Regions from separate parts of the Qipengyuania benthica genome, predicted to be linked through region 1. Evidence: predicted binding sites of a transcription regulator. Region 1 holds the regulator's gene; each other region holds the start of a gene.
The links. Region 1 encodes LexA, which represses DNA repair genes until DNA is damaged. Its sites were predicted from a motif close to GTTCCNCNCTTGTTCT; they were not measured.
Positions count from the first base shown of each region.

Region 1 (5,477 bases):
TCAAGAAGGGCGATGTGCTCGGCGCCGCACGCGTCGCCGGGATCATGGCGGCCAAGCGCACCAGCGATCTGATCCCCTTGTGCCATCCGCTTTCGATCGACGGTATCACTCTGGATTTCTACTACGTCGATATCGGTATCCGGGTCGAAGCCAAGGTGCGCACCAGCGGCAAGACCGGCGTCGAGATGGAGGCGCTGACCGCCGCGAGCACCGCCCTGCTCACGATTTACGACATGGCCAAGGCGATCGACAAGGGGATGACCATCGGTCCGCTGCGCCTGCTCGCCAAGAGTGGCGGCAAATCGGGCGAGTGGCTGGCCAAGGACACGTGAGCGGCGCCGGCCTGCTGCCGCTCTCCGAAGCGCAGCAGCGCCTGCTGGCGCTCGCCCGCCCCACCCCGGTAGTCGAACTGCCGCTCGGGCGCTGCCTGGGTCATTATCTCGCACGTCCCTTGACCGCGGTGCGCGGCCAGCCTGCTGCCGATCTGTCGGCGATGGACGGCTACGCAATCCGCTGGGTGGATCTGCCCGGCCCCTGGTCCCTCGCGGGAGAAAGCGCGGCGGGACGGCCGTTCGAAGGTATGCTGCAGCCCGGTCAGGCGGCGAGGATCTCGACCGGAGCGATCCTGCCTGCCGGTGCCGACACGATCCTCGTCCAGGAAGATGCCGAGCGCGACGAACAGACGCTGCGGCTAACCGGCGAGGGTCCCCCCGGTCGAGGCGCGCATATCCGCTGTGCCGGACATGATTTCATGCCCGGCACAGCACTGGCATCCGCAGGTGAAATGATCGACGCGCGGTTGATCGCGCTTTCTGCGATGGCCGGGCATGGCACGCTTCCAGTCCATCGGCGAATACGCGTTGCGATCTTCGACACCGGAGACGAACTGGTCGAACCGGGCATGGCTCTGCCGAGCCCGGCGCATCTCCCGGCGAGCAATGGAATCATGCTTGGGGCGATGCTGGCACAATTGCCGGTCGATACGGCTTCGTCCGCCATCGTTCCCGACCGGCTCGAAGCAGTGATCGAGGCTCTGTCGGCGCACGCCGATGCCGATGTCGTCATCACCACCGGCGGAGCATCGGTGGGCGATCACGATCTGATCCAGCCCGCGCTGAAGCGGCTAGGCGGCAGCGTCGATTTCTGGCGCATCGCGATGCGCCCGGGTAGGCCCGTCATGGTGGCGAGGCTCGGCAAGTCCATCGCCGTCGGCCTGCCCGGTAATCCGGTTTCTGCCTTCGTCACCGCGCAGATGCTGGTCCTGCCGCTGCTGCGCACCATGCTCGGCGCGGCCGTGGCGCTTCCGCAGCCCACCCTGCTGCCCGCGGGCGCGCCGTTTCCTGCGGTGGGCCATCGCCAGGATTTCGTCCGCGCGAGGATCATCGGCGGCGCGATCCACCCACTCGACAATCAGGACAGCGGCGCGCTCCACACGCTGCGGCGGGCCGATGCGCTCGCGATCCGTCCGCCGCACGCCGCCGCAGCCACGACCGGCGACCCCATCGCCTGCCTGCTCCTCTCCTGAGCGGGCTTGACGGCGCTGCATTTGTTTCGTACTTGTTCCGTGTTCGTTCGCCCGGTAAGCCAGGCATCTGACACAAGGACCATGCGATGCTGACCCGCAAACAACACGAGCTGATCCGCTTCATCCAGCTGCGGCTGGAAGAAAACGGCATCTCTCCGTCCTTCGAGGAGATGAAGGAAGCGCTCGACCTCAAGTCGAAATCGGGTGTCCATCGCCTTGTCAGCGCACTGGAGGAGCGCGGGTTCATCCGTCGTCTGCCCAACCGCGCACGCGCGCTCGAGGTGATCCGTACTCCCGAGGACGCCGTGCCCCCCAACCGCAGCCCAAAGCCCGCCAATGATACGGTTTTGCCGCAACTCGCCGCGAAAACGGTGGCGCGCGAACCGGCCAACGACATAATCGAACTTCCGCTGCACGGACGGATCGCTGCGGGCGCGCCGATCGAGGCGATCGAGGGGCAGACCAGCCTTCCCGTGCCCGCTGCGCTGCTCGGCCCCGGCGACCATTATGCGCTCGAGGTCTCGGGCGATTCCATGATCGAGGCGGGGATTTTCGACGGCGATTTCGCGCTCATCCGCCGCACCGATACGGCGCGCGATGGCGAAATCGTCGTGGCTCTGGTCGATAACGAGGAAGCGACGCTCAAATATCTGCGCCGGCAGGACGGTCGGATCACGCTGGACCCGGCCAATTCCTCCTACGAGCCGCAGGTCTATCGTGCGGAGCAGGTGCAGGTCCAGGGCAGGCTCGCGGGGCTCCTGCGCCGCTACCACTGAGCGCCGCCGAGCGCCACGTCAGTCGGGTGTTCCACGCCACCAGCCATGCGTGCCCTGGCTTTGTGCCACCGTGCGCACTTCGCCATCCGCGAGATAGACCAGTGTCCCGCCCTCGCGCTCGAGAAACCGCCGGTCGGCCTTGAGCCACAGCGGGCGGCAGCTGCGCGGGAGGAACCGGTCGGCCACCACGATATGCGCACGATCGCAGGCCGCCGCGAGCGCGCGCTCCTCGACCATTTGGCGATTTCGTCCGATCAGCACATGCCAGACACGTTCCCTGCGGCGCAGTGTGATGGTGCAGAATTCCGGCGTGCAACGCGCCTGCGGCCAGCGGTCGAGCGGGATCACTGCTCCATCGGAACCCGCCATCTCGAGCAGATTGTCACGTGCGTAGGAGCTGCGGCTTTCGCGCAGGACCAGCAAACGCTCGTCCTCGCCGACGATGCCGAGGTGGCGCCCGTCGCGAGTGATCAGCAAATCGGCCTTGGGCGTGGCAAGGAACATTCCCACCCCGAGCACCACCGGCACTAGGCCCCAGGCGCGCACCCGTCCCCGCCATAGGGCGATCCACAAAAGCCCGGCCAACATCACCAGCAGCGTGCCCAGGCGCATCTGCGGCATCAACTGCACCGCTCCGGGTTGTTCGGCAACGAAGCGCGCAAGCGCAAGCAGCAGGTCGAGGGATTGTCCCACCAGCCACCACACCGGCTGCCCGAGGCCGACCAGATCGAGCATCAGCGCCAGCGCAAGCAGCGGCATCGTGACGAATGTCACGAGTGGGATTCCCACTACATTGGCGAAGGCTCCGTAGAAACCGGCGCGGTGGAAATGGAACAGCACCACCGGCATCAGCGCGAATTCGATCAGCAGGCCGGTGAGGAACAGGATCGCCACGCGTCTCCCCGTTCTCGCGAGCCAGCTCTCCTCGCGCGCGGCGAGGAAGCGCTTGACCCAGCCCGCGCCGCTCAATGCCACGATGGCGATCACTGCGGAAAAGCTCATCTGGAAGCTGGGCCCCACCAGCGCCTCGGGCCAAAGCAGCAGCACCGCGAATGCCGCGACCGCGACCATCCGCATCGACAGCGGCTCACGCCCCAATGCGATCGCCAGAAGTACCAGCAAGGCCCCGATGCAGCTGCGCACCGTGGGCACCTCGGCACCGGTCAGCAGCGTATAGCCGATCCCCGCGAACGCCCCGATGCCGGCGGCGACCAGCGGCAGACGCACCCGCAGCACCAGCCATGGCCACGCCCCCAGCAGCTTCATCGCGAGAAAGAACGCTGCGGCGATCACCGCGCTGACATGGACGCCGCTGATCGAGAGCAGATGGTAGAGCCCCGAGTCGCGCATCGCCGCATCGTCCCCCTCCGCGATCGAGCCGCGATCGCCACTCGCGAAGGCTGCGGCGATCGTCCCCGGCGATCCGTCCAGTCTCTCGCGGACATGCGCGCTGAGCCGTCGCTGCGCGAGCGCCAGCGCGTCGTCCTGGGTGGCAGGTTCGACCAGTTCGATGTCGCCGATCAGCGATCCCGTCGCGGCAAAGCCCTCGAACCAGGCGGCGCGGGCGAAATCATAGGTCCCCGGCAGGATCGGCGATGCCGGTGGCATCAGCCGTGCCCGCAGCCGGATTCGCGCGCCTTCCGTGAAGGTCGCGGAATCCTTTCCCAGCGGGACGTTGACACGCACCTTCATGGCTCGCGCTCGCTCCGCCTCGCGAACCGCCAGTACCAGCCGGACCCGGCCCTCCGCGGGCTGTTCGTCGCGCTCGAGTATTCGCGCGTCGAGTTGGGCCGCGCGCGCGAAGGCGATCGCCGGCGCGCCGACCATCTCCGAACGCACCCAGATGGTGGTCAAGCCCGCCGGCAACACGATGCAGAGCGACACCGCGGTCACAAGCAGTCGCACACGGTCGTCGCGGCCGCGCCATAGGGCTACCGCAGCCATCGCGGACAGCATGCACAGCGCGACAAAACCCAGCCATTGCAAGGCGCTGTCGAGCAAGAACCAGCTGCCGATTCCGGCCGCGAAACCCACAGTGAGCCAGGGTCCCCGGTCGAACCCCGATCTGGCGAGGAATGCTTCGCCGGCATCGCCCAAGCTGGACAAGCGGAGCCGCTTGCGCCATGGGCGCTGCACTGCAGCATCGCCTGGCCCCCCGGCCCCCGGATGCGGCACCTCCGGCGCTGTCTGCGTCGCCATGCAGCCACTTGAAGGGAAACGCGAGACGATGGCAAGCGATAGCATTGCGACAGCACAACAGGTCGTGACGCGCTTCGCCCCCTCGCCAACCGGTTTCCTGCATATCGGGGGCGCACGTACGGCGCTGTTCAACTGGTTGTTCGCCCGGCATCACGGCGGCAGGACGTTGCTTCGGATCGAAGATACCGACGCCAAGCGCTCGACGCAGGAGGCGATCGACAAGATCCTCGAGGGGCTCGACTGGCTCGGCCTCGATTATGACGAACCGCCCGTCTACCAGTCCCAGCGCGCCGGTCGTCACCGCGAAGTGGCGCTCACGCTGCTCGAGGCGGGGCACGCCTACAAATGCTTCGCGACGCCCGAGGATCTGGAGGCGATGCGCGCGGAGCAGCGTGCCGCCAAGCAGCCGATGCGCTACGACGGGCGTTGGCGCGACCGCGATCCGGCGGAGGCACCGGAAGGCGCGCCCTACACCGTTCGCCTCAAGACCCCGACCGAGGGCGAAACGGCGATCGACGATGCCGTTCAGGGCCGAGTGACGGTGCGTAACGCCGAGATCGACGACTACATCCTGCTGCGCGCCGACGGGACGCCGACCTATATGCTCGCGGTCGTGGTCGACGATCACGACATGGGGGTTACCCATGTGATCCGCGGCGACGACCACCTCAACAACGCCTTCCGCCAGCTGCCGATCTACCATTCGATGGACGCGATCGAGGGCGGCTGGCCTCAGCCCGTCTACGCCCATGTCCCGCTGATCCATGGCGCCGATGGCGCCAAGCTCTCCAAGCGCCACGGGGCCGTGGGCGTCGAGGCCTATCGCGACGAGGAAGGCGTGCTGCCCGAGGCGCTGTTCAACTATCTCTTGCGGCTCGGCTGGGGCCATGGCGATCGCGAGGAGATCACCCGCGACGAGGCGGTCGAGCTGTTCGATCTCGACGGCGTCGGCAAGAGCGCCTCGCGCTTCGACATCA
Region 1 covers NZ_JAVAIL010000002.1:450,782-456,258, forward strand. Annotated here, with positions in the region: gene moaC (cyclic pyranopterin monophosphate synthase MoaC) at 1-332, shown strand, start outside; gene Q9K01_RS07465 (molybdopterin molybdotransferase MoeA) at 329-1,525, shown strand; gene lexA (transcriptional repressor LexA) at 1,612-2,301, shown strand; gene Q9K01_RS07475 (ComEC/Rec2 family competence protein) at 2,320-4,500, opposite strand; gene gltX (glutamate--tRNA ligase) at 4,529-5,477, shown strand, end outside.

Region 2 (5,477 bases), on a different contig from region 1:
GGTACACCCCCTACGAGGAGATATTCTATGTCCGCCCCCAAGAATCTGGCCGATTGCTACGCCCATGAACTCGCCGACAGCTGGTCCGCCAACGACCAGATGGAAAAATGCGTCCGCGATCTTGCCAATGCCGCGGGCGACGACAAGCTCAAGCAGCGGCTGACCAAATCCGCCGAGGGCATCACCAAGCACACGCAATCGATCAAGAAGCTGCTCGAGGATTGCGGCGGTTCCGAGAAGGAGCATTGCAAGGGCATGGAAGGCCTCGTGAAGGAGGCGAACAAGCATGCGCTCGAAGCCGGTATCGAGGACGAGGATGTCCGCGACGTGGTCATCATCTCGCAGTTCCAGCGGATGTGCCACTACGGCATCTGCGGCTTCGGCACCGCCAAGGCCTTCGCCGAGGCGCTGGGCAAGAGCGACCATGTCTCCGAACTCGATCGCATCACCGCCGAGATCTACGACACCGACGACAACATGACCGATCTGGCCGAGCGCAGCGTCAACCTGCAGGCCAAACACGCCTGATCCGGAAGAGCTGAAAAGCACAAAGGGCGGAGCGCGCAGGCGCTCCGCCCTTCTTGCGCCGGTTCGTCGGCAGCGGTGCCCGCCCGGAGGCGAATGGCGAATGCAAGCGAGCCGGGTTCAGCTACCAGGCGGGGGTTGCGTGAACCCTTTCCTGTCGTCCTTCGTCACGGCTGTGCGCTTCTGCGGCCAACGCTCTCGAGATATTCTTCGACCGGTATTGCGTCTTCGTATCCTTCGTCGCCGGGTGCGAGACAATCTCCCGTCATGCTGACGGTCCCGAACATCCCTCCGCGAGACACATATTCTCCGGGCACCACCCGGTTGTCTGCACCTTTTTCGACGCATACTCTGGCGAATTCCTTGCCGACCTCCTTTTTCGCGACAGCCACGCAGCCGCCTAGTCCGGCAGCTGCCACCAGGCTCACCAAGAAGGCTGCGTGCTTCATCAATTCTCGTCCGACCAACTGCATCATTCATCCTCGGTAGTAGCGTAAAATTGCTAGAGAAAGCGGTTTTCCTTCTTGGCTGATGTGCAGCCGCTCTAAAGACCCAGCAGGCGTCCGATCAGGATCAGCGCCATTGCCCCCAGAATGCTGCTCAGGCATCCCGGGCGGTCGAACCCTCCGCGTCCGCGATGGAACGCCAGTCCCGCCAGCAGCGACCCGCCTACGCCCAGCGCGATGGTGGTCAGCCAGCCCATTTCGACCTCGCCGGGATAGAAGAAGCGCGCCAGCGCCCCGATTATCAGCCCTGCCACGATGGCGCCGATGATGTTTAGCATTGGACATTCTCCCCCGGGTGCGGCGTATTGCGGGCAATCGGTTGTTTGCCGCGCAATGCATGCAAACCGCCGAACAGACAACGCATCAGGGAGGCTGCCTTGCCCAAGACTACCGCGAACGGCGTCGAGATTCATTACGAGGAACAGGGGGATCCGGCGAACCCGGCGATGCTGCTGATCATGGGGTTCGGCGCGCAGCTGACGCTGTGGCCCGACGAGCTGGTCGAGGGGCTGGCGGCGCGCGGCTTTCGCGTGATCCGCTACGACAATCGCGATGTCGGGCTGAGCCAGAAGTTCACCGGCCACAAGCCGCCCAGCCCCGCGCGGCAGGTGCTGATGGGCAAGATCGGGTTCAAGCCCAAGGTGCCCTACACGCTCGCCGATCTGGCCGACGACGCAATCGGTCTGCTCGATGCGCTGGGCATCGCCAAGGCGCATATCGTCGGGGCGAGCATGGGCGGGATGATCGCGCAGCATGTCGCCGCGCGGCATCCGACCCGCTGCCTGTCGCTCACTTCGGTATTTTCCACCACCGGCAATCCCAGGCTGCCCTCGGCCAAGAAGGAAGCGCTCGAGGCGCTGACCAAGCGGCCCGAGAGCACGGATGAAGCGGTGCTGGTCGAGCACGGCAAATATCTCGCCCGCACGATCGGCTCGCCCGCCTATCCCACGCCCGAGGATCGCCTCCACGCGCGCACTCAGGCCTCGATCCGGCGCAGTCTCTATCCCGAAGGCCCGACCCGGCATCTGGCGGCGATTCTCCACGATGGCGACCGTCGCAAGATGCTGCGGACCATCGATCTGCCGACGCTGGTGCTCCACGGAGAGGCCGATCCGCTGGTTCCGGTCGAGGGCGGGCGCGACACCGCGGCGACGATACACGGCGCGCGGATCCGGACGATCCCCGGCTGGGGTCACGATCTGCCGCTCGAACTGGTCGACGACATCGCCGATGAGATCGCCAACCACGCGAAGCAGGCGGTACCCGCCTAGGGTATGAAAATTGCGGGCGGCGATTCGATCGCTTCAAGCGCTGCGCCAGGCGCTTTTGCCCGCAAAAATTTTTTCCCGGATTCATTTTGGCTCTTGCGCCGGAGCGAACCCCAGCTTGGTCCACGCGTCGCGGCGTTGCAGCGCTATAATACAGTCCGTGCGGATCGGCCCGGCCCGGCTTAATTCGGCATTCACCCTCTTGCGCGGACCTCGCTTCCGATTCAGTATCTAGTGGTTGGAATACGGGGGGTACCCACAAGACCTAGCGAAGGCGCGGTGCAGCACCCATTTCGGGTCATGCCCCGTCCGGGATCCGGTTCGGGGGACAAGACGGGGATAAGTTTTGATATCCCGGCGGTCCCGAACTGCTAGGCTGGGGCCTCTCGCCGAGTCGAACACGAGTCGAACACAAGCGGAACGGATCGCACCCTTCCGCAGCATGAAACGGTGGGGCTGCAATGGATTTCAGAAACGGGAACGATGGCGCGATGAACCTCGATGGCGAGACGCAGGAATTCGACGACGCGCAGGTTTCCGCCAACGCCGGTGCCAACGCTGACGCCGACACTGGCGCCAACACAGGCACCCACGCAGCCAACCACACAAGCACCAACACAGACGATGCGAAGCTATCGGGAAGAGCGGTCGAAATGGAACGAAGCGATACAGGCAGCGAAGCCCTGATCGAGGATGGCGCCAGCCGCGCCGTGGCCGGTGCGTTGGCGCAGGCCGCCAGGACCAACGCCGCGAACGCCGCCGAAGCTGCGGCCGAGCACGACAGCAAGAAGATCCTCGACCGCCGGTTCGACATCGTCACCGATTCCGCGCGCGATGCGGAGCTGACCGAGTTCGGCAAGGAAACGCTCAACGATCGCTATCTGCTGCCCGGCGAGACCTATCAGGATCTCTTCGCCCGCGTCGCCGACGCCTATGCCGACGACCAGGAACATGCGCAGCGGCTCTACGACTACATCTCGCGGCTGTGGTTCATGCCCGCCACCCCGGTGCTGTCCAATGGCGGCACCCACCGCGGGCTGCCGATCTCCTGCTATCTCAACTCGGTCGACGACAGCCTCGAGGGCATCGTCAACACCTGGAACGAGAACGTCTGGCTGGCGAGCAAGGGCGGCGGAATCGGCACCTATTGGGGCAGCGTCCGCGGGATCGGCGAGCCGGTCGGATTGAACGGCAAGACCAGCGGCATCATCCCCTTCGTGCGGGTGATGGATTCGCTGACGCTGGCGATCAGCCAGGGTTCGCTGCGGCGCGGTTCGGCGGCCTGCTACCTCGACGTCTCGCACCCCGAGATCGAGGAATTTCTCGAGATCCGCAAACCATCGGGCGATTTCAACCGCAAGGCGCTCAATCTGCATCACGGCGTGCTGCTGACCGACGCCTTCATGGAAGCGGTGCGCAGCGGCAGCGAGTTCGATCTGGTCAGCCCGCGCGATGGCTCGGTGCGCAAGACCATCGATGCGCGCTCGCTGTTCCAGAAGCTGGTCGAAACCCGGCTGGCGACGGGCGAGCCCTATATCGTCTTCTCCGACACGGTGAACCGGATGATGCCCAAGCATCACCGCGAGCTGGGGCTCAAGGTCTCGACCTCGAACCTGTGCTCGGAAATCACCCTGCCGACGGGGCGCGACCATCTCGGCAACGATCGCACTGCGGTGTGCTGCCTGTCCTCGCTCAACCTCGAGAAATGGGACGAGTGGCAGGGCGACAAGCAGTTCGTCGAGGACGTCATGCGCTTCCTCGACAACGTCCTGCAGGACTATATCGACCGCGCGCCCGAAGAGATGGCGCGGGCCAAATATTCGGCGATGCGCGAGCGCAGCGTCGGCATGGGCGTGATGGGCTTCCACTCCTTCCTCCAGCAGAAGGGCATCGGCTTCGAAAGCCCGATGGCCAAGGTCTGGAATTTGAAGATGTTCAAGCACATCAGCGCCAAGGCCGAGGAAGCCAGCATGGTACTCGCCAAGGAGCGCGGGCCGTGCCCCGATGCCGAGGAAACCGGCGCGATGGAGCGGTTCTCCTGCAAGATGGCGATCGCGCCGACCGCGTCGATCAGCATCATCTGCGGCGGCACCAGCGCCTGCATCGAGCCGATCCCCGCCAATATCTACACCCACAAGACGCTGTCGGGCAGCTTCATCGTCAAGAATCCCTATCTGGAGAAGATTCTCGACAAGAAGAGCAAGAATTCCAACAACGTCTGGAATTCGATCCTCGAGAAGGGCGGCTCGGTCCAGCATCTCGACTTCCTCACCGAGGAGGAGAAGGCGACCTTCAAGACCAGCTTCGAGATCGACCAGCGCTGGCTGCTCGAATTCGCTGCCGATCGCTCGCCCTTCATCGATCAGGCGCAGAGCCTCAACCTGTTCATCCCCGCCGATGTCGACAAATGGGACCTGATGATGCTGCACTTCCAGGCCTGGGAGAAAGGCATCAAATCGCTCTATTACCTGCGTTCCAAGAGCGTGCAGCGCGCGGGCTTCGCGGGCGGGGTCGAGGCCGACAACACTGCCGACGCGGCCAAGATCGAGCTGATGGCGGGGCTGGGCGAGCAGACCGATTACGAGGAATGCCTGTCCTGCCAGTGATGGCCGGCCAGTAGCGGCGGGGGGGCGACCCTCCAGCACGCAAAAACCCCGGCGGCACCGCATGGTGCGCCGGGGTTTTTCATGACCTGCCGATCCGTTAGGACCGGTGGTTTCAAAGTTCGGCTCGGGTCAGGCCGTCACGTTCGCCTTGTTGCCCAGGCCCGCGGGGATGACCGCGCTTTCCTTGAGATAGATGCGGTTGTCGTCGATCTTCTCGACGTCGTTCGTCGACAGATAGTGGTGCATGCTGTCGGCGGCATCGCTCTTGGTCAGCTTGATCTTGTCGTCCTCGACCTCGTCGACGGTTCCGACATGATCGCCCTTGGCGTTTGCGACTTCCATGTGTTCCTTGATGCGAATCTTCTCGAACATATATTCTCCAATCTTTTAAAGTGCTTATACCCTATCAACGGGCGAGCGGCGGACTCCGTTCCTCGCTTCGTCGGCGCTGAGCAACGGCTCGCGCGGCAAGCGCGGGACGGAGTGCCGAACGGGCGGTTCAGGCGCCGCCGAGCGGGCGTTTGGCGTCGGCCTGCGCCTTGCGCGCGGGCTCGCTCGAGGTTTCGCCCACG
Region 2 covers NZ_JAVAIL010000001.1:305,448-310,924, forward strand. Annotated here, with positions in the region: gene Q9K01_RS01490 (ferritin-like domain-containing protein) at 28-528, shown strand; gene Q9K01_RS01495 (hypothetical protein) at 693-1,001, opposite strand; gene Q9K01_RS01500 (GlsB/YeaQ/YmgE family stress response membrane protein) at 1,070-1,309, opposite strand; gene Q9K01_RS01505 (alpha/beta fold hydrolase) at 1,409-2,302, shown strand; gene Q9K01_RS01510 (ribonucleoside-diphosphate reductase subunit alpha) at 2,761-4,905, shown strand; gene Q9K01_RS01515 (DUF2171 domain-containing protein) at 5,035-5,277, opposite strand; gene Q9K01_RS01520 (hypothetical protein) at 5,405-5,477, opposite strand, start outside.
Region 2: Q9K01_RS01510 (ribonucleoside-diphosphate reductase subunit alpha) is a predicted target of LexA. The motif match lies at 2,695-2,710, and genes of this name have one in related genera.

Region 3 (5,477 bases), 230 kb from region 1:
CCGGCCGCAGGCAGGTGAGCGGTGCCGACGAGGCGCCGTCGCTGATGTTGTTGGTCGACAGCAGCGTGGGGGTCGGCGGCTCTTGGGAGGGCAGCGGGCGCGCGGCGGTTCCGCAGCTCGAAGCCTTGCTTTCGGCATTGCCGCTGGGGCTGGCGTTGACCGACCGCGACGGCCGCTTCCTGTTCGCCAATAAGGCGTTCTTGCGCGCTATCGATCGGGAAAAATCCGGTCTGCCCCAATTTCCCTCCGACCTTGTCGTCGCCGAAGACAAGGCGGCGATCTCCGACACCGTACGACGCTTTGCCAAGGGCGTCGCGGCGAGCGGCGACATGGCGGTGCGACTGGGGGGCGACAAGGAAGAGCCGGTGAGCATCGGGCTTGCCGGGGTGCGCGGGCTGGGCGATGCGGCGGTCCTCCTGTCCTTGTCCGACTCGACGGAAGAGAAGCGCCTGAGGCGCCAGGTCGCGCAGGCCACCAAGATGCAGGCGGTGGGTCAGCTGGCAGGCGGCGTGGCGCATGATTTCAACAATGTGCTCACTGCGATCATCGGCTATTGCGACCTTATGCTGCTGCGCCACACGCCGGGCGACAGCGATTACGACGACATCCAGCAGATCAAGGCCAATTCAAACCGCGCCGCCTCGCTCACTCGCCAGCTGCTCGCCTTCAGCCGCCAGCAGACGCTGCGCCCGGTGGTGTTGCAGATGCCCGACGTGGTCAGCGAGGTGAGCCAATTGCTCAAGCGGCTGATGGGCGGCAAGGTCGAGTTCTCCGTTCGCCACGATCGCGAACTGGGGCCCGTTCGCGCCGACCCGCAGCAACTCGAGCAGGTCATCATCAATCTCGCGGTGAACGCTCGGGATGCCATGCAGGCCTATGCCGAGCGTAAGGGTCAGCCCGATCTCAAGGGTAGGCTGACGCTGGCGACGCGGCACGTCTCGGCGCGCGACGTGCGCAAGATGGGCATCGATATCATGCCCGCCAACGACTACACCGTCCTCATCGTCCAGGACACCGGCGGGGGCATACCCGAGAACGTGATCAACAAGATCTTCGAGCCCTTCTTCACGACCAAGGAGCAGGGCAAGGGCACGGGGCTGGGGCTTTCGACCGTCTACGGCATCGTCAAGCAATCCAACGGTTTCATCTTTGCCGACAATGTTCCGGGTCCTGACGGATCGCCTGTGGGCGCGCGGTTCACTGTCTATCTGCCGGTCCATAAGGGCGAAATGCCGGCTCCGCGGCAGCGCGAGGAGGTGGACGATGCCAAGGCCAGCGACTGGTCGGGCGGAGGCAATCTGCTGCTGGTGGAAGACGAGGACATGGTTCGCGCTGTGGCCGAGCGCGCTTTGACCCGCGCGGGCTACTCGGTCACCTCTGCCGCCGATGGCGAGGCCGGGCTCGCGGCGGTGGCCAACAGCGGGATCGAATTCGACCTCATCGTCTCGGATGTCGTGATGCCGGCGATGGACGGCCCGGCGATGGCGCGCGCGGTTCGCAGGGTGAAACCCAAGATCCCCATCCTGTTCATGTCGGGCTATGCCGAGGAACAGCTGCGCAACGACATCGATATCGAGAATATGCACTTCATTCCCAAGCCGTTCAGCGTCCAGCAGATCAACGCGAAAGTCGCCGAGGTGCTGAGCGAACAGGGCCAATTCGAGAGCTGAACTTCCGCTCGGACCGAATTTTTACGTTCCACTCTTGTTCTGCCGGAACAAAAGCGGTACACACTCTTTCGTTGATGAGTCGGCAGCGACTCTGGTCAAGCGCAGGAGGGAATGTCATGGCGGCAAGTCTGAAGCTCGTAAAAGACAAGGAAGTCGACGTGGACCGTCAAAAGGCACTCGATGCCGCACTTGCGCAGATCGATCGCGCATTCGGCAAGGGCTCGGCGATGAAGCTGGGCCAGAAGGAAGCGATGAGCATCGAGTCGATCTCGACGGGATCGCTCGGGCTCGACATTGCGCTCGGCGTCGGCGGCCTGCCCAAGGGGCGCGTGATCGAAGTCTATGGGCCGGAAAGCTCGGGCAAGACCACGCTCGCGCTGCATGTCATCGCCGAGGCGCAGAAGGGCGGGGGCACCGCCGCCTTCGTCGATGCCGAGCATGCGCTCGATCCGGTCTATGCCAAGAAGCTGGGGGTCGATATCGACGAATTGATCGTCTCGCAGCCGGACACCGGCGAGCAGGCGCTCGAGATCGTCGATACGCTGGTCCGCTCGAACGCGATCGACGTGCTGGTGATCGATTCGGTCGCCGCGCTGGTGCCGCGCGCCGAGATCGAGGGCGAGATGGGCGACAGCCATGTCGGGCTCCAGGCCCGCCTGATGAGCCAGTCGCTGCGCAAGCTGACCGGCTCGATCAGCCGCTCGAAATGCATGGTGATCTTCATCAACCAGCTGCGCATGAAGATCGGCGTCATGTACGGCAATCCCGAGACCACCACCGGCGGGAACGCGCTCAAGTTCTACGCGTCGGTCCGGCTCGACATCCGCCGCACCGGACAGATCAAGGATCGCGACGATATCGTCGGCAATTCCACCCGCGTCAAAGTGGTCAAGAACAAGGTCGCACCGCCGTTCAAACAGGTCGAATTCGACATCATGTATGGCGAGGGCATCTCCAAGATCGGCGAGATTCTCGATCTCGGCGTCAAGGCCGGGATCGTCGAGAAATCGGGTTCCTGGTTCAGCTACGACAGCATCCGGATCGGGCAGGGCCGCGAAAACGCCAAGACCTATCTGAAGGAGAACCCCGAAGTTTGCGACCGGTTGGAAGCCGCCATTCGCGGCCGCACCGACGAAGTCGCCGAGAAGATGATGACCGGTCCTGACGCGGAGGACTGAACGCATCTTCTCAAGCGGACGCCGCAGCCGTCACCCCCGGCTGTCCCCATAAGCGGTGTCCGGACACGCGGAAAGCCGCCGTGCGCAAGGACAGACCCTCCAAGGCCTCTTGTCGCGGCGGCTTTTCGCTGCGTGTCTCGCTGTGCGTCCCGCCGGGTGTTCAGGCCGCGAGGGCCCGAAGGGCGGCTGTCGGATGATCTCACATGGTAGTGGCCCCGCCGGTGCGGATGGCATAGGCTCGGTCGCGAACCATCACCCGAACCAGCGCCAGCGTCCGAACCAGTCAGGAATCCCAGCATGACCATCACCGTCCACCATCTCAACAACAGCCGTTCTCAGCGGATCCTCTGGCTGCTCGAGGAATTAGGCGCCGATTACACGATCGTCCCTTACCAGCGCGACGCCACCACCAATCTCGCGCCGCCCGAACTCAAGCAGGCGCACCCGCTCGGCAAATCGCCGGTGATCGAGGACGAGGGCCGGATGATCTCCGAAAGCGCCGCGATAATCCAGTATCTGTGCGAGCGGCATGGCGGCGATGCCTGGCTCCCGCCGCGCGACAGCGCGCAATGGGTGGAATACCTCGAATGGATGCAGTTCGGCGAGAGCAGCTTCTTCGTCCCCGTCATGCTCAAGCTCTATAGCGCCCGATTGGGCGAGGCCGCTGCACCGCTGATGCCGCGGATCGAGGAACAGCTCGAGGCGCATGTCCTGTTCACCGAACGCGAACTCGGCGAAGCCCTTCATTTCGTCGGCAACGACTGGTCCGCCGCCGACGTGCTGATGAGCTTCCCCGCCGAGATCGCGGTCATGCAGGGCTATGCCGAGCGCGCGCCAAAGCTGGCGCGCTTCGTCGAGGCGGTCCACGCCCGCCCCGCCTGGCAGCGCGCGCGCGAGCGCGGCGGTCCCTATTTCGCCTGGTAGGGGGGCTCGCCCCCCTCTCGCCGTCCCCGCGCCACCGCGCGCGATCACCGCAATCGCCTTTCCGCGCTTGTCGCTCGGGCGGCGATTGCCTAACTGCGCCTCATGACTTCGACCAACGACATCCGCCGGTCCTTCCTCGACTATTTCGCCGCCGCCGATCATGCGCAGGTGGCGTCCGCGCCGCTCGTGCCGTTCAGCGACCCGACGCTGATGTTCGTCAACGCCGGCATGGTGCCGTTCAAGAATGCCTTCACCGGGCTTGAAACCCCGCCGAGCCCCCGCGCGGCCAGCAGCCAGAAATGCGTCCGCGCCGGGGGCAAGCACAATGATCTCGACAATGTCGGCTACACCGCGCGCCACCACACCTTCTTCGAAATGCTCGGCAATTTCAGCTTCGGCGACTATTTCAAGGAGCAGGCGATCGAGCACGCCTGGAACCTGCTCACCAGGGAATGGGGCCTGCCCGCGGACCGGCTCACCGCCACCGTCTATCATACCGACGACGAAGCCTTCGATCTGTGGCGCAAGATCAGCGGCCTGCCCGAGGAGCGGATCATCCGCATCGCCACCGCCGACAATTTCTGGTCGATGGGCGACACCGGCCCCTGCGGCCCGTGCTCGGAAATCTTCTACGATCATGGCGAGCATATCTGGGGCGGCCCTCCGGGTTCGCCCGAGGAGGATGGCGATCGCTTCGTCGAGATCTGGAACCTGGTGTTCATGCAGTTCGAGCAGCAGGCCGACGGCAGCCGCGAAGCGCTGCCCAAGCCTTCGATCGACACCGGCATGGGGCTCGAACGCATCGCCGCGGTGTTGCAGGGCGTCCACGACAATTACGACACCGACACCTTCAAGGCGCTGATTGCGGCGGGCGAGAGCCTGACCGGCGTCCTCGCGCAGGGCGACAACACCGCCAGCCACCGGGTGATCGCCGATCATCTGCGCTCGACCGGCTTCCTGCTTGCCGATGGCGTGCTGCCTTCGAACGAAGGGCGCGGCTATGTGCTGCGGCGGATCATGCGCCGCGCGATGCGCCACGCGCATCTGCTCGGCACCGCAGAACCGCTGATGCATCGCCTGGTCCCCGCGCTGGTTACCGAGATGGGTCAGGCCTATCCCGAATTGCAGCGCGGCCAGGCGCTAATCGAGGAAGTGCTCGAGCGCGAGGAGACGCAGTTCCGGCGCACGCTCGACAAGGGGCTGCGCCTGCTCGACGAAGCCACCGGCGCAATGGGCGAGGGCGGCACGCTCGACGGCGCCACCGCGTTCAAGCTGTACGACACCTATGGCTTCCCCTACGATCTCACCGAGGATGCGCTGCGCAGCCGCGGCATCGCGGTCGATCGCACCGGCTTCGATTCCGCGATGGCGCAGCAGAAGGCCGCTGCCCGCGCGGCATGGAAGGGTTCGGGCGATTCCGCGAGCGAGGAGGTATGGTTCGACATTGCCGATCGCGAGGGCTCGACCGAGTTCACCGGCTACAGTTCGACTACCGGCGAGGGCGCCGTCATCGCCATCGTCCGCGACGGGGCCGAGGTCGAGAGCGCGAGCGAGGGCGAGAGCGTGATCTTGCTCACCAATCAGACGCCCTTCTACGGCGAGAGCGGCGGCCAGACCGGCGATGCCGGGCGGATCTGGACCCCAGAAGGGCTAGAATTCGCGGTCGAAACCACCAACAAGCCGCTCGGCCGGCTGCACACCCATG
Region 3 covers NZ_JAVAIL010000002.1:684,442-689,918, reverse strand. Annotated here, with positions in the region: gene Q9K01_RS08570 (hybrid sensor histidine kinase/response regulator) at 1-1,670, shown strand, start outside; gene recA (recombinase RecA) at 1,787-2,848, shown strand; gene Q9K01_RS08560 (glutathione S-transferase family protein) at 3,146-3,772, shown strand; gene alaS (alanine--tRNA ligase) at 3,875-5,477, shown strand, end outside.
Region 3: recA (recombinase RecA) is a predicted target of LexA. The motif match lies at 1,696-1,711, and genes of this name have one in related genera.